DNA from 4 places in the Streptomyces sp. NPDC057438 genome. Region 3 is predicted to be linked to each of the others. Evidence: riboswitches for the same ligand, from Rfam matches in the RefSeq annotation. Region 3 holds a riboswitch; each other region holds the start of a gene.
The links. Region 3 has a riboswitch for cyclic di-AMP ahead of ACFU5F_RS12345 (M23 family metallopeptidase). Riboswitches for the same ligand answer to the same signal wherever they lie in the genome.

Region 1: it holds a riboswitch for cyclic di-AMP, as region 3 does, so the genes downstream of both, ACFU5F_RS14615 (transglycosylase family protein) here and ACFU5F_RS12345 (M23 family metallopeptidase) in region 3, are expected to answer to the same signal.
Region 2: it holds a riboswitch for cyclic di-AMP, as region 3 does, so the genes downstream of both, ACFU5F_RS01655 (NlpC/P60 family protein) here and ACFU5F_RS12345 (M23 family metallopeptidase) in region 3, are expected to answer to the same signal.
Region 4: it holds a riboswitch for cyclic di-AMP, as region 3 does, so the genes downstream of both, ACFU5F_RS00675 (transglycosylase SLT domain-containing protein) here and ACFU5F_RS12345 (M23 family metallopeptidase) in region 3, are expected to answer to the same signal.

The regions. Positions count from the first base shown of each region.
Region 1 covers NZ_JBHVDD010000021.1:15,240-20,372, forward strand. The annotation lists gene ACFU5F_RS14605 (cytochrome P450) at 1-31, shown strand, start outside; gene ACFU5F_RS14610 (transglycosylase family protein) at 259-1,329, shown strand; cyclic di-AMP (ydaO/yuaA leader) riboswitch at 1,512-1,711, shown strand; gene ACFU5F_RS14615 (transglycosylase family protein) at 1,716-2,432, shown strand; gene eno (phosphopyruvate hydratase) at 2,845-4,125, shown strand; gene ACFU5F_RS14625 (septum formation initiator family protein) at 4,261-4,782, shown strand; gene ACFU5F_RS14630 (DUF501 domain-containing protein) at 4,811-5,133, shown strand, end outside.
Region 2 covers NZ_JBHVDD010000001.1:347,149-352,281, forward strand. The annotation lists gene ACFU5F_RS01650 (hypothetical protein) at 303-656, shown strand; gene ACFU5F_RS01655 (NlpC/P60 family protein) at 686-1,918, opposite strand; cyclic di-AMP (ydaO/yuaA leader) riboswitch at 1,927-2,101, opposite strand; gene pcrA (DNA helicase PcrA) at 2,364-4,874, shown strand; gene ACFU5F_RS01665 (M23 family metallopeptidase) at 4,978-5,133, opposite strand, start outside.
Region 3 covers NZ_JBHVDD010000016.1:58,083-63,215, reverse strand. The annotation lists gene ACFU5F_RS12355 (M16 family metallopeptidase) at 1-1,178, shown strand, start outside; gene ACFU5F_RS12350 (M16 family metallopeptidase) at 1,175-2,563, shown strand; cyclic di-AMP (ydaO/yuaA leader) riboswitch at 2,766-2,935, shown strand; gene ACFU5F_RS12345 (M23 family metallopeptidase) at 2,949-3,737, shown strand; gene ACFU5F_RS12340 (GntR family transcriptional regulator) at 3,940-4,644, shown strand; gene ACFU5F_RS12335 (HPr family phosphocarrier protein) at 4,822-5,103, opposite strand.
Region 4 covers NZ_JBHVDD010000001.1:138,925-144,057, reverse strand. The annotation lists gene ACFU5F_RS00680 (polyprenyl synthetase family protein) at 1-872, opposite strand, end outside; cyclic di-AMP (ydaO/yuaA leader) riboswitch at 1,657-1,862, shown strand; gene ACFU5F_RS00675 (transglycosylase SLT domain-containing protein) at 1,867-2,619, shown strand; gene ACFU5F_RS00670 (HAD family hydrolase) at 2,683-3,489, opposite strand; gene fahA (fumarylacetoacetase) at 4,309-5,133, shown strand, end outside.

The DNA.
Region 1 (5,133 bases), on a different contig from region 3:
GGTGGAATTCACCCCGCGGAAGCGGCCATGAGTGCCCGGTGATCACGCCATGAGCAGCCCGTAGTGATACCCCGACGGGCCGTAGCACTACCCCATTCCGCGCCAGAAGTTGACGCTCTCTCAACTCCGTGATCTTCACGTGATCTGCGCTGCATTAACTTGTGACAACTGATCGACTGCCGATACGTTCACACGTCAGTGCGAAGGGGTCATCACGCCCGTCGCACAGGCCACCGCTGTCGTGTGAAAGGCAACCGCATGCTCTCCGGGAACGGTCGTCACCGTCGCCCCCGTCAGGCTCCGGCTCTCCTCGTCGCGGCGGGAGTCACCGGGTCGGCCATCGCCATCCCCCTCCTCGGCGCCACCGGCGCGAGCGCGGCGAGCGGGACCACCTGGGACCAGGTGGCGGAGTGCGAGAGCGGTGGCTTCTGGAGCGCGGACACCGGGAACGGACGCTACGGCGGTCTGCAGCTGACCCAGGCCAACTGGGAGGAGTACGGCGGTCTCGACTACGCGACCACCGCGGACCGGGCCAGCCGGTCGCAGCAGATAGCCGTCGCCGAGAGGATCCTCGCCGACCAGGGCGTCGGCGTCTGGGCCACCTGCGGACTGCTCCACAACCTCGGCGGCGACGCCGGTTCCGCCGATGTGGACACGGGTGTCGCGGACGACTCGTCGAACTCCGGCAGCGAGTCCGGCGCATCCGGTTCGCCGGATTCCTCCGCCTCGCCGGACTCGGCCGGCTCCACCGACTCGGCCAGGTCGACCGACGACGCCGGCTCCGACGCCGCCGACGGGTCCGGGAAGTCGGGCGCAACGTCGGACTCGTCGGCGGACGCCCGCGACGGTTCCGCGAAGGCGACCGAGGACTCCGACTCCGCGGACTCGACCGGTTCCGGCGAAGGCGACTCCGGCGACGGCGACTCCAAGGACTCCGACAGTGGGACGTCGGACGCCGCGCGCCAGGGAGACGGTTCTTCGGCCGCCGACGACGGCGGCAGCGGTACCGGCCGTCATCGCGGCGCCAGCGCCGACGAGGGCTCCGGCACGGACACCGCCTCCGGCGCGGAGGCGGGCGACGGCTCGCGCGCCGACGGCACCTCCTCCGGCCGGCACGCCTCGCGGGACGGCGGCGCCTCGCGCGAGGCGGTGGAGGGCGGCTACACCGTCCGTGTGGGCGACAGCCTGACCGGCATCGTGAACTCGCTCGGCCTGGACGGCGGGTGGCGGACGCTGTACTCCGAGAACGAGAGCACGGTCGGAACCGACCCGGACCTCATCCTTCCCGGTCAGACCCTCGAAGTCGGTGCCGAAACGGGCAAAAAGTAGCGGCAGTTCGGGTCATGGTTCGACCCTGAATGCCCGTTTTGATCTCCGTGGGAGATGAATCACAGACCCCCTGATCGTCTTTGAAATTCGGGCAATCACCTGTTTACGGTCGTGACCGCTCGCCACAGCGGGCCCTCCCGGTCGGCACGCCGAATCCTGCCATCGGCCGTGAGGAACAGTCGTCGCGTCAAGCGCCGTAGGCAGGAGCGGGGGACCCAAGGTAAGTGCCGGGTCCGGCGGTTGCGGCCCTTCGGGGGCGCACGACCGGAACCGGCTGGGGGTGAAGCCGCGCGACGTGAGCCGAGAGGCGAGCGTGCGCGGCCGGGCAACTCAACCGGCCCGAACCCGACAGCTCACCTCGCAGGCGTCGGTGAGGGGATCTCTCCATGCTGTTTTCCAGCAAGGGCAAGCACCGCCGCCCGTCCGCCATGCAGCGGTCTGCTCGCGCCATCGCCGTCGTCGGTGTCACCGGCGCCGCCGCCGTCGCCGCCCCGCTGATGGCGGCCGGCAGCGCCTCCGCCGCCACCGCCTCCGAGTGGGACGCCGTCGCCCAGTGCGAGTCCGGCGGCAACTGGTCCATCAACACCGGCAACGGCTACTACGGCGGCCTGCAGTTCTCCGCCTCCACCTGGGCCGGCTACGGCGGTACGCAGTACGCCTCCACCGCCGACAAGGCGAGCAAGGCCCAGCAGATCGCGATCGCCGAGAAGGTCCTCGCCGGCCAGGGCAAGGGTGCCTGGCCGGTCTGCGGCACCGGCCTGTCCGGCGCCTCGTACGACGGCTCCGCCCCCTCCAGCGGCAACGCCGACTCCTCCGGCTCCTCCTCGCAGGGCACGCAGGAGAGCACCCAGAAGAGCACCGAGAAGAGCACCGGGGACACCCGCTCCTCCCGCTCCTCCGAGCGTGCCACCGTCAAGACCCCGACCGGCAAGAAGGTCAAGAAGGGCGACGGCGAGTACAAGGTCGTCAAGGGGGACACCCTCAGCGGCATCGCCGCGAAGAAGAACGTCAAGGGTGGCTGGGAGAAACTCTTCGAGCTGAACAAGGACATCATCGACGACGCCGACTTCATCTACCCGGGCCAGCAGCTCCACCTGAGCTGACCCGCCGCGACCACGACGGCCGCACGCGCCTGCCGACCCCACGGCCGCCCCCACGGCCGGGCAGGCGGGGCAGGTTCAGCCGGGCCGGAAATCGGGCCGCTCCCCGGCTGAACCACAGCCCACTCACATCCGTGTCCTCCATAGTGAAGACCTCGTGAGGGCCGTCCCCCCGACCCCACGGGCTCCCCGCCCCGGTGCGCATTCCCCCGTACGCACCGGGGCGGGGCTTTTTTGCACCGTCGGCGCCTTCTCTTGTTCACCCCCTCTTTGTTCCGGGCGGGAACAATGGGTACGGTCTGTCTGTCCACGGGACGGTCGGTCGGCTGCCGACGGCCCGGGGGCGGTTAGGCTCTAGTCGCAAGGCCCAAGCGGCCCCGCACAACCAGCGTCACATCCCATGAAGGAGATGCTCGTGCCGTCCATCGACGTCGTCGTAGCCCGGGAAATCCTCGACTCACGAGGCAACCCCACCGTCGAGGTCGAGGTCGGCCTCGACGACGGCAGCACGGGTCGTGCCGCCGTTCCGTCCGGCGCATCCACCGGTGCCTTCGAAGCCATCGAGCTGCGGGACGGCGACCCCAACCGCTACCTCGGCAAGGGCGTTGAGAAGGCCGTCCTCGCCGTGATCGAGCAGATCGGCCCGGAGCTCGTCGGCTACGACGCCACCGAGCAGCGCCTGATCGACCAGGCGATGTTCGACCTGGACGCCACCGACAACAAGGGCTCCCTCGGCGCCAACGCCATCCTCGGCGTCTCCCTCGCCGTCGCCCACGCCGCCTCCGAGGCCAGCGACCTCCCGCTGTTCCGTTACCTGGGCGGCCCGAACGCGCACCTGCTGCCCGTTCCGATGATGAACATCCTGAACGGCGGCTCGCACGCCGACTCCAACGTGGACATCCAGGAGTTCATGATCGCCCCCATCGGCGCGGAGTCCTTCTCCGAGGCCCTGCGCTGGGGGGCCGAGGTCTACCACACCCTCAAGAAGGTGCTGAAGACCAAGGGCCTGTCCACCGGCCTCGGCGACGAGGGCGGCTTCGCCCCGAACCTGGAGTCCAACCGCGCCGCCCTCGACCTCATCCTCGAGGCCATCAAGGAGGCCGGTTACACCCCCGGCGAGCAGATCGCCCTCGCGCTGGACGTCGCCGCCTCCGAGTTCTACAAGGACGGCGTCTACACCTTCGAGGGCAAGGAGCGCTCCGCCGCCGAGATGACGGAGTACTACGCCGACCTCGTCGCGTCGTACCCGCTCGTCTCCATCGAGGACCCGCTGTTCGAGGACGACTGGGCCGGCTGGAACACCATCACCGAGAAGCTGGGCGACAAGGTCCAGATCGTCGGCGACGACCTCTTCGTCACCAACCCCGAGCGCCTCGCCCGCGGCATCGAGGAGGGCTCGGCCAACGCCCTGCTCGTCAAGGTCAACCAGATCGGTTCGCTGACCGAGACCCTGGACGCCGTCGAGATGGCCCAGCGCAACGGCTTCAAGTGCATGATGTCCCACCGCTCCGGCGAGACCGAGGACGTCACCATCGCCGACCTCGCCGTCGCCGTGAACTGCGGGCAGATCAAGACCGGCGCCCCGGCCCGCTCGGACCGCGTCGCCAAGTACAACCAGCTGCTGCGCATCGAGGAGATCCTCGACGACGCCGCGGTCTACGCCGGCCGCTCCGCCTTCCCGCGTTTCAAGGGCTGAGCCACCGCGAGGGCTGAGCCGTTAAGGGCCCGGCCCGAGCCAGTCGTACGTACGTCCCCGTACCGGTCCCGTACCGTGTGCGGGGACGTACGCGCGTGCGCGGGAAGAAGGCAGCAGCGGAAGGGGACGCGGGACATGGCCGTGAAGGACCGGGACCGGGACCGTTTCTCCACCGCGACCCGGCTGAAGGTGCTCGGTGAGCAGACGGCCGCCCGGGTCTACCGCTCGCAGGCCAAGCGCCAGGTCCGCCGCTCCCGGCTGACCGGCCGGGCCGCGCTGCTCGCCCTCGTCCTCTGCTCGATGATCGTGGCGCTCGCCTACCCCATAAGGCAGTACGTCTCCCAGCGCGCCGAGATCGCCGACATGCAGCGGCAGCGCCAGGAGGCGCGCGAGCGGGTCGAGGAGCTGCGCGACCTCAAGGCGCGCTGGCAGGACGACGCGTACGCCGAGCAGCGCATCCGGGAGCGGCTGCACTACGTGATGCCGGGCGAGACCGGCTACACCATGATCGACCCGGACGCGGCGAAGCAGTCCCGTACGACCCAGGGGGCGGCCGACCGCCCCTGGTACACCAATGTCTGGGACGGGGTCGACAAGGCCGACGCCGCCGACGCCGCCGACAGCCGGACGGTCACCTCCGTGACCGTCGACCGATGAGCCACACCGAGGACTTGAGTAGCAGGTTATGCAGACCCCTCCGCCGACCACTGAGCGCACCGAGCCGACCGACGCCGACGTCGAGGCGTTCCAGCAGCAGCTCGGGCGCCCCCCGCGCGGCCTCCGCGCGATCGCGCACCGCTGTCCGTGCGGGCAGCCGGACGTCGTCGAGACGGCTCCGCGCCTGCCGGACGGCACGCCCTTCCCCACGACGTACTACCTGACGTGCCCGCGCGCGGCCTCGGCGATCGGCACGCTGGAGGCCAACGGCGTGATGAAGGAGATGACGCAGCGGCTGGCGACGGATCCCGAACTGGCCGCCGCCTACCGGGCCGCGCACGAGGACTACAT
Region 2 (5,133 bases), on a different contig from region 3:
AGCCGGTCACCTGAGGGAGGACGCTAAACCTGGGTGTGAGGGCACGGTAACGCGTTGTACGGAAGTGGCGTGCACCGACCGCGAGGTGACCGTATGTGACCGTGATCCCGCCCAGGCGCCGCCGACTTCACGCTGAGCGATGACCGATCCGGTCATTTCGGACCACTCGGTGGCGCGGCAGTGCTATGCGGCGCATATATGCAAGATCGGCTCTCCGTGGCCGCGGCGCCATCGCGTTCCGTGACGTGACGGCGACGGCCCCCGTGCCCGGCCGGCCGAGGGCCCCTCATTAGGCTCCGCGCATGGACGTACTCATCCACATCCTCGTCGGGCTCCACATCATCGGCATCGCCTCGCTCCTGGGCGGTTTCCTCACCCAGATGACGGCCATGGGGCGGGGCACCGCCCGCTTCGTGCCCGCCATGCTCCACGGTGCCCTCACCATGCTCGTCACCGGCGTGCTCCTCGTCGGCCTCAACCAGGCCGACGACCAGCCCGTCAACAACATCAAGATCGGCGTCAAGCTCGCCCTGCTGATCGTGATCCTCGGGCTGGTCTACGTGAAGCGGGACGAGGAGAGGGTGGACAAGCCGCTGTTCGGCCTGGTGGGCGCGCTGACCGTCGCGAACGTCTTCATCGCGGTGCTCTGGACCTGACGGCCCCGCGCCCCCCGGCGACCGCGCGGCTACGCCGGTCGCACCACGCTGTGGACCGAGGACTCGCCGTCGTAGAAGACCGACTCCTCGCGGACGTACGTGCCGGGCTTCGGGGCGTGGATCATCATGCCGTTGCCGATGTAGAGGCCGACGTGGCCGATGTTGTCGTAGAAGAAGACGAGGTCGCCGGGCCTGGCGTCGGCGAGGGGGACCGTGGTGCCGGCGGCGACCTGGTCGTAGGTGGTGCGGGGGAGGTCGACGCCGGCGGCCTTCCAGGCGGCCTGGGTGAGGCCGGAGCAGTCGTAGGACCCGGGGCCGGTGGCGCCCCAGACGTACGGCTTGCCGATCTGCGCGCGGGCGAAGGCGATGGCCTTGGCCGCCTTCGTGGCGTACGTGGAGTCGGCGGCCGGAGCGGTGGTGCCGGGGGTGGTGCCGGTGGACGTCCCCGTGCCGGCGGAAACACCCTCCGGGGGCGCCTCCGATCCCCCCTGGCTCGTCCGGGAGTCCTGTCCGTCCTGGGAGTCCTGCGCTTCAGGGGAGTCCTGGGGCGTCGCCTGTGCCGCCTGCTGCCGTGCGAGGTCCTCCGCCTTGCGGTCGGCCTCCTCACGCTCGCGCTGCTCGATCGCGGCGAGCCGGGCCTTCTCCTCGGCGGTGAGGGTGGACAGCAGTTCGCGGGCCTGGGCCAGCTTCGCCTGGACCTTGGCCTTGCTGGCCTTGAGGGTGTTCTGTGACTCGGTGAGCTGTTCGAGGCTGTCGCTCGCCTCCTGGCGCTTCTCCGCCGCCTCGGCCTGGTCGGCGGCGTACCCGTCGACGGTTTCCTTCTGACGGTCCGTCAACCGGTCCATCAGCTGGTTCTGGTCGAAGTAGTCCCGCGGGTCGTCCGCCAGTAGCAGCGAGGCCTGGTCGGGGGCCGTCGCGCCCGCGCGGTACTGGGCCGCGGCGAACGAACCCAGCTCCTCCCGCGTCTCGTTGAGCTTCTCCTGGCGCTTGGCGACGGCTTCGAGGAGGGTCTCGACCTGCTTCTTCTGCCTGGTCGTCCTCTCCTTGGCCGCGTTGTAGGTCTCGGTCGCCGAGCCGGCCTGGCGGTAGAGGTCGCCGACCTTCTTCTCGACTTCCTCCAGGCTCGGCTTGCCGTCGGCGGAGGGCGCGGCCGTGGCCGACTGGGAGAGCAGGGCCACGGAGGTGAGGGCCGCGGTGGCGAGAGCGGGGGTGCGTATGCCCGCGCGCGTTCCGGCCGGACGCGGTTTGCGGTGCGGCGCCATGGTTCGGCGTCTCCTTCCGTTGTCCGCCTACCGAGTTAGCTGTCGGGTTCGGGCGCATGCTTCGGAAGGTTTGCCCTACGGCCCGTGCCGCGTGCGGCGGTCGGGTCGATTCACCCCGGAGAACGGTGGGTCCCCGGCTCCGGCTGCCTCGGAAAGGCGCACCGGACTCGGCGGAGGTCCGTGCGGCCCGGCGACGTTCGCCGGTTGGGTCGTACGGCCCAGAAGAAAAAGCTAGCCAATTCGTGTGGCCCGTGTGAAGGTTGATGTTCGATATGCCCGATACGTTTTCGTGACCTTAGCCTCTTCGGTGCGGCAGGCGGTACGCTCGATCGCTCACCGTCGCACCGTGGTCGCGGTACGTGGCACCGCGGAGCGATACGCGGCGGACGCGGACTTCCCGGGGCGGCCTCCCGCTGTCAGTGCGGGCGCCTAGACTCGGAGAGCGATGAGCAGCCTCTTTGACGACAGCTTCCTGGCGGACCTCCAGGCCCCCCGCGGCCACGCGGAGGAGCCCCCGCCGCCGCCCGAGGACGATCACGTACCGGAGCCGCTTCCGGACGATCTGTTCGGCGGGAAGTTCGACGTGCCTCCGGACCGGGACGCGTACTACCGCGACGGAGCCCCCCGCCCCGCTCTCGACGCGGCGGCGCTCCTGGACGGGCTGAACGACAACCAGCGCGCGGCCGTGATCCACGCGGGCTCGCCCCTGCTCATCGTGGCCGGCGCCGGCTCCGGCAAGACCCGTGTGCTCACCCATCGCATCGCGCACCTGCTCGGCGAGCGGCGCGTCCACCCGGGGCAGATCCTCGCGATCACCTTCACCAACAAGGCCGCCGGTGAGATGAAGGAGCGCGTCGAGCAGCTCGTCGGTCCGCGTGCGAACGCGATGTGGGTCATGACCTTCCACAGCGCCTGCGTCCGGATCCTGCGGCGGGAGTCCAAGAAGCTCGGCTTCACGTCCTCCTTCTCGATCTACGACGCCGCCGACAGCAAGCGCCTGATGGCGCTCGTCTGCCGTGATCTGGACCTCGACCCGAAGCGTTTCCCGCCCAAGTCCTTCAGCGCCAAGATCTCGAACCTCAAGAACGAGCTGATCGACGAGGAGGACTTCGCCGCCCAGGCCACCGACGGCTTCGAGAAGACCCTCGCCCAGGCCTACGCGCTCTACCAGTCCCGTCTCCGCGAGGCGAACGCGCTCGACTTCGACGACCTGATCATGACGACGGTCAATCTGCTCCGTGCCTTCCCGGACGTCGCCGAGCACTACCGCCGCCGCTTCCGGCATGTCCTCGTCGACGAGTACCAGGACACCAACCACGCGCAGTACGCCCTGGTCAGAGAGCTGGTCGGCACCGCCGAGCACCCCGTGGACGTACCGCCCGACGAGTGGGACGTACCGCCCGCCGAGCTCTGCGTCGTGGGTGACGCCGACCAGTCGATCTACGCCTTCCGTGGCGCGACCATCCGCAACATCCTCCAGTTCGAGGAGGACTACCCGGACGCGACGACGATCCTGCTGGAGCAGAACTACCGCTCCACCCAGACGATCCTGAGCGCGGCCAACGCCGTCATCGAACGCAACGAGTCCCGCCGCCCGAAGAACCTGTGGACCAACGCGGGCGCGGGCGCGCAGATCACCGGCTATGTCGCCGACACCGAGCACGACGAGGCCCAGTTCGTCGCCGACGAGATAGACCGGCTGACGGACGCGGGTGACGCGAAGGCCGGGGACGTCGCCGTCTTCTACCGGACGAACGCCCAGTCCCGTGTGTTCGAAGAGGTGTTCATCCGCGTCGGCCTGCCCTACAAGGTCGTCGGCGGTGTCCGCTTCTACGAGCGCAAGGAGGTCCGGGACGTCCTCGCATACCTGCGTGTCCTCGCCAACCCGGAGGACTCCGTCCCGCTGCGCCGCATCCTCAACGTGCCCAAGCGCGGCATCGGCGACCGCGCGGAGGCGATGATCGACGCCCTGTCGCAGCGCGAGAAGATCAGCTTCCCGCAGGCGCTGAAGCGCGTCGACGAGGCCTACGGCATGGCGGCCCGGTCGACCAACGCGGTCAAGCGGTTCAACACGCTGATGGACGACCTGCGCACGGTCGTCGAGTCCGGCGCCGGACCGGCGACCATCCTGGAGGCGGTCCTCGAACGGACCGGTTATCTGGCCGAGTTGCAGGCTTCCACCGACCCCCAGGACGAGACCCGTATCGAGAACCTCCAGGAACTCGCCGCCGTCGCCCTGGAGTTCGAGCAGGAGTCCGGGGCGGCGGAAGGCGAGGGCGAGGCGGTGGCCGCGACCCCTGCCGGGCTCCCCGCCTTCCTGGAGCGGGTGGCGCTGGTGGCCGACTCCGACCAGATCCCGGACGAGGAGGAGGACGGCTCGGGCGTCATCACGCTCATGACCCTCCACACCGCCAAGGGGCTGGAGTTCCCGGTCGTCTTCCTCACCGGTATGGAGGACGGCGTCTTCCCGCACATGCGCGCCCTCGGCCAGACCAAGGAACTGGAGGAGGAGCGCCGCCTCGCGTACGTCGGGATCACCCGCGCGCGGGAACGCCTCTACCTCACCCGGTCCTCGCTGCGCAGCGCCTGGGGCCAGCCCTCGTACAACCCGCCGTCCCGTTTCCTGGAGGAGATCCCGGCGACGCACCTGGAGTGGAAGCGCACGGGTGCCTCCACGCCGATGCCCTCGGGGCCGGCCTCAGGGATCGCGTCCTCGCTGTCGTCGTCCCGTTCCCGTTCGTCGGCCTCGGGGGCGTCCGGCTTCGCGACCCGTCGCGGCAGCGAGAAGCCGGTGGTCTCGCTCGCCGTGGGCGACCGCGTCACCCATGACCAGTTCGGCCTCGGCACGGTCGTCGGCGTCGGGGGCTCGGGCGCCAACGCGGAGGCGACGATCGACTTCGGCGACACCAAGCCGAAGCGGCTGCTGCTGCGGTACGCACCGGTGGAGAAGCTGTAGCGGAGGACGGGGCCGCCGCCCCGTGACACACCTCGGGCCCCTGCGTGTGCAGGGGCCCGGTCTTCGTTCCGGTTGTCCGTGACGGTGCCCGTCACGGCACCGGTCAGGTCGGGTCCAGCCCGTGGCTGCGCAGCCACGGCAGGGGGTCGATGGCGGAGCCGCCCGCCGGGTGGACCTCGAAGTGCAGGTGCGGGCCGGTCGAGTTGCCCGAATTGCCAGAGTAGGCGATGGTGTCGCCGGCCTTGACGGTCGTACCGGA
Region 3 (5,133 bases):
TCCAGGGCTCGGGCCAGGTGAAGGACAACGGCCACTTCGAGCTGGTCCAGGGTGCGGGCGGTTCGCTGAACGGCACCACCAGCTGGGAGCGCACCAACTACTTCGAGACCATGCCCACCCACCAGCTGGAGCTGGCGCTGTGGCTGGAGGCCGACCGCATGGGCAGCCTGCTGCTCGCGCTCGACCAGAAGAACCTGGACAACCAGCGGGCGGTCGTCAAGAACGAGCGCCGCCAGCGGTACGACAACGTGCCCTACGGCACCGCCTTCGAGAAGATCTTCCGACTGGCGTACCCCGAGGGCCACCCCTACCGGCACACGCCGATCGGCTCGATGGACGACCTGGAGGCCGCGAGCCTGGAGGACGCCCAGCAGTTCTTCCGGACCTACTACGCGCCCAACAACGCCGTCCTGTCGATCGTCGGCGACATCGACCCGGAGCAGACCCTCGCCTGGGTGGAGAAGTACTTCGGCTCGATCCCCGCGTACGACGGCAAGCCCGCGCCCCGTGACGGCGCGCTGCCGGACGTCATGGGTGAGCAGCTGCGCGAGGTGGTCGAGGAGAACGTGCCCGCGCGCGCGTTGATGGCCGCCTACCGGCTGCCGGAGGACGGCACGCGCGCGTGCGACGCGGCCGACCTGGCGCTCACCATCCTCGGCGGCGGCGAGTCCTCCCGCCTCTACAACCGTCTCGTGCGCCGTGACCGTACGGCCGTGACGGCCGGGTTCGGCCTGTTGCGGTTGGCCGGCGCGCCCTCCATGGCGTGGATGGACGTCAAGACCTCCGGTGACGTCGAGGTGCCGGTCATCGAGGCCGCCGTCGACGAGGAGCTCGCCCGGTTCGCCGCGGAGGGCCCCACGGCGGAGGAGATGGAGCGCGCCCAGGCCCAGTTGGAGCGCGAGTGGCTGGACCGGCTCGGCACGGTCGCGGGCCGTGCCGACGAACTGTGCCGCTACGCGGTCCTGTTCGGCGACCCGAAGCTCGCCCTCACCGCCGTCGACCGGGTCCTGGAGGTGACGGCCGACGAGGTCCAGGAGGTCGCCAAGGCCCGCCTGAGGCCCGACAACCGCGCGGTGCTCGTGTACGAGCCCGTCGCCGGCGAAGAGGACGCCGAAGAGGAGGCCACCGCGACGGAGGCCGCCGAGACCACCGACGAGAACGAGGAGTCGGCGAAGTGACCGAGCTCGCGAGCATGGAGTTCCACCCGCAGCCCCAGGCCGGCGACGCCCGCCCCTGGGCGTTCCCTGCGCCCGAGCGCGGCACCCTGGCCAACGGCCTGACCGTGCTGCACTGCCACCGCCCCGGCCAGCAGGTCGTCGCCGTCGAGGTCGTCCTCGACGCGCCCCTGGACGCGGAGCCGGAGGGCCTGGACGGCGTTGCCACCATCATGACGAGGGCGTTCTCCGAGGGCACCGACAAGCACACGGCCGAGGAGTTCGCCGCCGAGCTGGAGCGCTGCGGCGCCACCCTCGACTCGCACGCCGACCACCCCGGCGTACGCCTGTCCCTCGAAGTGCCCGTGTCGCGGCTGGAGAAGGCCCTGGGGCTGCTCGCCGACGCGCTGCGGGCCCCCGCGTTCGACGACGGCGAGATCGAGCGTCTGGTGGCCAACCGGCTCGACGAGATCCCCCACGAGACCGCCAACCCGGGCCGGCGGGCCGCCAAGGAGCTCTCCCGGCAGCTGTTCCCGGCCACGTCGCGCATGTCGCGGCCCCGCCAGGGCACCGAGGAGACCGTGGAGGGCATCGACTCCGCGGCCGTACGCGCCTTCTACGAGCGGCACGTGCGTCCCGCGACGGCCACCGCCGTGGTCGTCGGCGATCTCACCGGGGTCGACCTCGCCACCCTGCTCGGCGACACGCTGGGCGCCTGGACCGGCTCCCCGGCCAAGCCGAGCGCCGTACCGGCGGTGAGTGCCGACGACACCGGACGCGTGATCATCGTGGACCGCCCCGGCTCCGTGCAGACCCAGTTGCTCATCGGCCGGGTGGGCGCCGACCGGCACGACCGTGTGTGGCCGGCCCAGGTGCTCGGCACCTACTGCCTCGGCGGCACCCTCACCTCCCGTCTGGACCGCGTCCTGCGGGAGGAGAAGGGCTACACCTACGGGGTGCGCGCGTTCGGCCAGGTGCTGCGCTCCGCCCCCGACGGATCGGGTACGGCGATGCTGGCCATCAGCGGCTCCGTCGACACGCCCAACACCGGTCCGGCGCTGGACGACCTGTGGACGGTGCTGCGCACCCTGGCCGCCGAGGGGCTGACCGACGCCGAGCGTGATGTCGCCGTGCAGAACCTCGTGGGGGTCGCTCCCCTCAAGTTCGAGACGGCCGCGGCCGTGGCGGGCACGCTGGCCGACCAGGTCGAGCAGTACCTGCCGGACGACTACCAGTCGACGCTGTACCGCCAACTCGCCGCCACGGGCACGGTGGAGGCCACCGCGGCCGTTGTGAACGCCTTCCCGGTGGACCGCCTCGTCACCGTCCTCGTCGGGGACGCCGCGCAGATCGAGGAGCCGGTCAGGGCCCTCGGAATCGGCGAAGTCACCGTCGTACCGGCTGAGTAGGAAACGGACAGAACGACACGCACCAGTGAGGCCCTGGTGACGGAAGAGTCACCAGGGCCCACGTTTGTCCGTTTGATGGCGGAGGTTGTGTGTCTGACCTGTGGCGTAGTTAACAAATCCTGTGATCCGTTTGTTATTTCGAAGACGGCCCACTTAGCGTCGGTCCGGCTGTTCGTCAGATGTTCGCCGCAGCCGCGGCACCGGACAGTCATCGCCGAGTCCCGAGGTGCGAGCCTGGGGAGCCGGGGACCCACCGAAGTCCCTGGGGTGAATCGGGTGCCCTTCGCGAGCGACGCGAAACGGGGGGCAGCCGTAGGAGACCTTCCTGCTCCGAACCCGTCAGCTAACCCGGTAGGCGAGAAGGAAGGAAAGGACCAGCCACTTCATGGCGTTCACCCGCGCCCCTGGGAAGCACCGCCGCCCCGGCCGTGTGCAGCGCACGACCACGAGGAACGTGGGCGTCGCCGCTCTCACCACCACCGGTGTCATCGGCACCCTGGCCGGCCCCGCGCTCGCCGCGGAGGAGCCCGCCGTCGAGCAGACCGGCCTGAACCAGGTCATCGTCCTCGGTGACACGGTCGCCGACCAGGTCGACGCACAGGCCGCCGCCCAGCAGCAGGCCGCCGAGGTGGCCGAGGTCAAGAAGAAGGCGCAGGAGGAGGCCCGCAAGGCCGCCGCCGAGAAGGCCGAGCAGGAACGTGCCGTCGCCAAGGAGCGCGAGGAGATCAAGGCCCGCGCCGCCCGCGCGGCCGAGCGCGAGCGCCTCAACACCTACGTCTCGCCCATCAGCGGCTCCTACATCTCCACCGGCTACAAGGCCGGCGGCGCCGTCTGGTCCTCCGGCAGCCACACCGGCGTCGACTTCCACGCCGCCACCGGCACGGCCGTCCTGGCGGTCGGCTCCGGCACCGTCGTGGAGGCGGGCTGGGGCGGCGCGTACGGCAACAACATCGTCATCCGCATGACCGACGGCACGTACACCCAGTACGGCCACCTGTCGTCCATCGGCGTCTCCGTCGGCCAGACGGTCACCCCCGGCCAGCAGATCGGCCTCTCCGGGGCGACCGGCAACGTCACGGGCGCGCATCTGCACTTCGAGGCCCGCACGACGGCCGAGTACGGCTCGGACATCGACCCCGCCGCGTACCTGCGGTCGCACGGTGTGAACGTCTGACACCCGGCTCCACGCCTCCGACGAAGGCCCCGGCTCACGAGCCGGGGCTTTTCGCGTTGCGCGAACCTGTTGCGCGCACCTTCTGTCCAAAAAATATCCCTGGATTCCGGTCCGCCATCGGAAATTCCGTCCCGCTGCAATAGAGTCGCTGGAAGACACGTCAATCATCGACGTTTCACGGGGATTAAGGCGGAGGTCGGTCATGCGTATTCCGGCGCATTCGGTTTGCACGGCGATCCGGGACGACATCGTCGCGGGTGTCTACGAGCGCGGCGGCCGTCTCACCGAGGAACTGCTCGCCCGTCGGTACGGCGTCAGCCGGGTCCCCGTGCGTGAGGCGCTGCGCACGCTGGAGGCCGAGGGCTTCGTGGTGACCCGCCGCCACGCGGGCGCGTGCGTCGCCGAGCCGACCGAGCAGGAGGCCGCCGACCTGCTGGAGATGCGCATGCTGCTGGAGCCGCTGGGCGCCGCCCGGGCCGCCCAGCGGCGCACGGAGGCGCACCTCAAGGTGCTGCGCGGCCTCGTCAGGCTGGGCCAGGAGCGGGCCAGGAGGGGCACCAGCGAGGATCTGCGCTCCCTGGGCGGCTGGTTCCACGAGACGCTCGCACAGGCGTCCGGCAGCCCCGCCCTGACCTCGACACTCGCCCAGTTGCGGCACAAGATCGCCTGGATGTACGCGGTCGAGGCACCCGCCGACCCGGTGGAGTCCTGGGCGGAGCACGGCGGCATCGTGGACGCCGTCGCGCGCGGGGACGGCGACCGGGCCCGCACGATCACGTCCCTGCACACCGAGCGGGCCGCCGCCGCGCACCGGTTCCGATTTCCGGGCGGGGCCGGCGGGGCGGACCGGCCGGACCGTGTGAGGACTTCGCAACACCCCGTAAACACACCGAGCCTGCGGCATTAACACCGGAGCCGTATACAAAGAGGCAGGAATTCCGCGGGGCATTATTTCTGCTGCCCGCGGAAAGGTGACAGAACGAAAATGTGGAGGGCCCGCCCGATAAATCGGACGAGCCCTCCACATGTGTACGGCCGGCCTTTCGGGGCCTTTTCTGTTCGGGTCGGCCGGTCACCCGGTGGTTCAGACCGTCTCGGGGAGTTCTTCCAGCCCCTCGGCCACGAGCTTCGCCAGGCGGTCGAGGGCGGCGTCCGCACCCTCGGCCTCGGAGGCGAGCACGATCTCCTCGCCGCCCTGGGCGCCGAGGCCCAGGACCGCCAGCATGGAGGCCGCGTTGACGGGGTTCCCGTCGGCCTTGGCGATCGTCACGGGGATACCGGAGGCCGTGGTGGCCCGGACGAAGATGGATGCGGGTCGGGCGTGGAGGCCCTCGGCCCAGCCGACGTTGACGCGGCGCTCAGCCATGTGATGCTGCCCTTCAGGTGTCTCGGGTGG
Region 4 (5,133 bases), on a different contig from region 3:
TGGACGCGGAGGCGGGCCAGGGCATCGGCGAGGCGGGCGTCGTCGGTCAGGTCGGAGTCGAGCAGTTCGCACAGGGCGATGTCGTCCGCCAGCCCCAGCCGCCCCGCCCGCTCGCGCAGCCGCAGCACCGGCATGGTCGGCACATGCTCACGGAGGTCCGTGCCGGGCGTCTTGCCGGACTCGTGCGAGTCGGAAGCGACGTCGAGGACGTCGTCCGCGAGCTGGAAGGCCACGCCGAGCCGCTCCCCGTACTGGGTCAGCACGTCGACCACGGTCTCGTCGGCCCCCGCCATCAGCGCGCCGAGCCGCCCGGCGACCGCGACCAGCGATCCGGTCTTGCCGCCGAGGACATCGAGGTAGTGCTCGATCGGGTCGCGCCCGTCACGCGGTCCGGCGGTCTCCAGGATCTGCCCGGTGACCAGCCGCTCGAAGGCCTCGGCCTGGATGCGGACGGCGTCGGGACCGAGGTCGGCGAGGACGTGCGAGGCGCGGGCGAAGAGGAAGTCGCCGGTGAGGACGGCGAGGGAGTTGTCCCAGCGGGCGTTGGCGCTCGGCACACCCCGGCGCACCTCGGCCTCGTCCATCACGTCGTCGTGGTACAGCGTGGCGAGATGCGTCAGCTCGACCACCACCGCCGAGGGCACGACACCCGGCGCGTAGGGGTCGCCGAACTGCGCCGCGAGCATCACCAGCAGCGGGCGGAACCGCTTGCCGCCCGCGCGCAGCAGATGCTGGGCGGCCTCCTGGATGAACGGGACCTCGCTCTTGGTCGCCTCCAGCAGACCCTCCTCGACGGCCGCCATTCCGGCCTGGACATCGGCTTCGAGAGCCTGGTCCCGCGCGCTCAGCCCGAACGGCTCGACGACGGTCACGAGGGTTCTCCTGTCTGCTGACGTCTGATGACGGTCACACGGTCGGTCTAGGTCGCTCTCACGGTCGATGACACGGTTTGTCGATCTGTCGCTGTCATCACCCGAGTCAGCGTATCCGGTCACCTTTCGATCACCGCGAGCGCCCACGGCTTCGCCTCGAGTGGTATGGGACCGCACTCCTCCCATTCTTGATCAACTGATACACGCCGATATCCATCGACGCGCATGCCGCACCTGTCCGCGCACCCACCGGCACCCCTGCCCGCACCCTGCTCCGCACCCCCGCCCACGCATCCGCTCGCGCGCCCGCCCGCGCCCACCCGCGAACGGATACCCGCCCTCCCCCGCGGAACGCCTCCGCGCCTCGCTCACCGCCTCGCCCGCACCCCAGCCCTCACCCCCGCCCCACCGCGTCCCACCCCGAGCCGGCCGATTCCCCACGCACTCGACCACCCATTTCTAACCTTTTGCACCCTTTCCCCTTGGCCCGAGTTGACCGATTTGCCGCTTACTTTCATTTCACCCGACTCCTCCCGTGAGTTGAGTCACCAGCCGCCGTCGACCCTCCGCGCGAGACCCACACCCCGCGCCGTCGACTTTCCCTTTGCGCTAGGCAAGTTGAGCCGCGAAACAGATAGCCGATCTTGGGTCGAATCACAGCAAACTCAAGGTCAACTGGATCAAAGCGCCAAACCGGGACTTGTTCCAGTCGTGTGCTCTCGCATACGTTCACACCTCGTCCGGACGGACCGCCGAATCCTGCCGCCGCCCCGGACTCCCCACCCATCACCACTCATCCACGCACGGCAGGAGCGGGGGACCCAGGTAAGCCGTCGGTCCGATGACCCCCAATCGGACCGGCTAGGGGTGAAGCCACGCGCAGTACGCCCGGCGGACGCGGCACGCACAGCGACCGCCGGGACGACGCGCGAGGCCGGGCATCTCCAGCCCGAACCCGACAGCTCACCTCGCAGGCGACGGAGAGGAATTCAGCATGCCCGCACAAGGCAAACACCGTCGTCCCCGAAGCAACGCGCTGACCCGCGGCATCGTCGCCGCCGGCACCGGCGGGGCCGCGCTGGCCCTTCCGCTCACGGTCGCCACGACCGCGAACGCCGCCGCCCCGGCCCAGGCCGCCACCTCCGTGCAGTCGGCCCCGCAGGCCGCGCCCGCCGCGGTGCTGCCCAAGTCCACGACGTACACCGTGGTCTCCGGCGACACGCTCTCCTCCATCGCGCGCAAGCACCACACCAAGGGCGGCTGGCAGCAGCTCTACAAGAACAACCGCGCGGCCATCGGCGACAACCCGGCGCTCATCCGGCCGGGCCTGAAGCTGAAGCTGAACGGGACCAAGGCGGCCACGGCCCAGAAGTCGTCGACCGCGTCCAAGACGTCCACGGCCACGCAGGCCTCGGCCAAGACGTACGCGAACAACCTCGACGGCTGGATCCGCGAGTCGCTGGACATCATGGCGCAGAAGGGAATCCCCGGGACGTACAACGGGATCTACCGCAACATCATCCGCGAGTCCTCGGGCAACCCGCTGGCGATCAACAACTGGGACTCCAACGCCGCCGCGGGCACCCCCTCGAAGGGCCTCCTCCAGGTCATCGACCCGACGTTCGCCGCGTACCACGTCTCCGGCACCCCGTACGACCCGTACGACCCGGTCGCGAACATCACGGCGGCGTGCAACTACGCCGCCGACCGGTACGGCTCGATCGACAACGTCTTCGGCGCCTACTGAGCCCTGCGGCTCCCCCTTCTCCATCTGTTCCCCTGGGCCGGCGGGCCCAGGGGAACAGCCCGTTCACGGGAAGAGTCGCTCCAGCACCACCGCGATGCCGTCGTCCTCGTTGGAGAGGGTCACCTCGTCGGCGACGGCCTTGAGTTCGGGGTGGGCGTTGGCCATGGCGACCCCGTGCGCGGCCCAGTCGAACATCGGGATGTCGTTGGGCATGTCACCGAAGGCGATGGTCCGGTCCGAGGTCAGCCCGAGATGGTCGGCGGCCAGGGCGAGGCCCGTCGCCTTCGTGATGCCGCACGGCTGGAGTTCGACGGTGCCGGGCCCCGACATGGTGACCGTCGCCAGCGAGCCGACCGCCATCCGCGCCGCCGACGCCAACTCGTCGTCCGACAGATAGGGATGGCGCAGCAGCACCTTGCTGATCGGCTCGCACCACAGATCGTCCCGGCGCGGCACCTGGACCGCGGGCAGCGTGGGGTGGGGCATGAGGTAGCCGGGCTCGATCAGGGTGAGGCCGTCGACCCCGTCCTGGTCGACGGCGGCGTACACCTGTCCGACCTCGGCCTCGATCTTGCCGAGCGCGGTCTCGGCGAGCTCCCGGTCCAGGGTGACGGACCAGAGCAGCCGGTCCGCGCCGTGGTCGTACAACTGCGCGCCCTGTCCGCACACCGCGAGCCCCCTGCCGCCGAGATCCTCCAGCAGTGGGCGCACTCTGGGCGCCGGCCGTCCTGTCACCACGAGGTGCCGGGCACCCGCCCCCGTGGCCCGCGCCAGCGCGGCGAGGGACCGGTCGGAGAGCGTGTCGTCACTGCGCAGGAGCGTTCCGTCCAGGTCAGTGGCGATGAGTGAATATGCGGTGGGAGCGGCCATGATCAGAGAATACGGATGCCACACCCCATCGGTTCGACGGGAACCGGACGACGTCCGGCATCCCGACCACCGTGACCGGCCCCCACGTCAACATCCTTTGCCCGAACGGTAGTTCAGCGGCGCGCTCGCGGCCTGCGGGCCCGGGCACCGCCTCCCGCCGATCACGGACACGCCCTCCCGCCCCTGCGTCGCCGGGGGGATGCCGTGTCAGCCGCAATGACGCGGACCCCGTCCCGCACCCTGCCTCCACCACCGGCACCCCCGCGACCCCGCAACCCCGCCGCCGGCGATCCCGTGCAGTTCCGTACGTCCGCCCTACGTCCGCTCGCACCTCCGTCCACACCTCCGTCCGTACGCCGTCAAGGCCCCGCGCCCCGACCGCGGGCCCACACCCACGACTCGGCGCGCACGACCCGCGCCACCTCCCGCCACCACGGCCGGGCCGGTCCGGGCGGCGGCCGGGGCGTAGCCGTGGCCGGTTTCGCGGGGGCGCGCCGACGGCCACCACGCCCCGGCCGCGCGCCACCACACGCACCCGCGCGCCGGTCTTGGCCACCGCCAGGACCGCGGGGTCCACCCCCGTACGCGGACCCGTACCCGGACTCGACCCCCGCCCCGGCTCACCCGAACCACCCGAGCCCTCCAGGCCACCCGCGCCACCCGAGCCACCCGGGGAGGACCAAGCCGGAACCTTTCTCCCGCTCTCCCCTCTATGGGGACATTGCGAACTCTTCAGACACTCCCCGATCTTGGCACCGCCCCGTAACGTGTGCCGCGACCAGAGGAACGACGGAAAGCACGAGAGCGAGGCAGCACCCGATGCCCCCCTTCGATGTCCCCGAAGGTGATCCCTTCGACGTCCCCGAGGGCCACCCCTTCGGGCCGCACAACCTCCCCTACGGCGTCTTCTCCCCCGCCGGCTCCGACGCCCGTACGGTCGGCGTCCGCCTCGGCGACCACGTCCTGGACGCCGCCGCGGCGGCCCACGCCCTCGGCTCCCCGTACGGGGCGCTGCTGGCCCACCCCACGCTCAACCCACTGCTGGCGGCGGGCCGTACCGCCTGGTCGGACCTCCGCCGGGCGCTGACCGCGTGGCTCACGGTGCCCTCGCACCGGGAGACGATCGCGCCACACTTCCACGCGCTGTCCGGCGTACGCCTTCATCTGCCGTTCGAGGTGGCCGACTACGTCGACTTCTACGCCTCCGAGAACCACGCGCGGAACGTGGGCCGGATCTTCCGGCCCGACTCCCCGGACCCGCTGACCCCCAACTGGAAGCACCTGCCGATCGGTTACCACGGCCGGTCCGGCACGGTGGTCGTCTCCGGCACGGAGGTGGTGCGGCCGTCCGGGCAGCGCAAGGCACCCGCCGATCCGGCGCCCGTGTTCGGCCCGTCGGTACGCCTCGACATCGAGGCGGAGGTCGGCTTCGTGGTGGGCGTCCCCTCGGAGATGGGGCGGCCGGTGGGGCTGCGGGACTACCGCGACCACGTCTTCGGGCTCTGCCTGCTCAACGACTGGTCCGCCCGCGACCTGCAGGCCTGGGAGTACGTTCCGCTCGGCCCGTTCCTCGGGAAGTCCTTCGCGACGTCGGTGTCGGCGTGGATCACTCCGCTGGAGGCGCTGGACGAGGCGCGGGTGTCA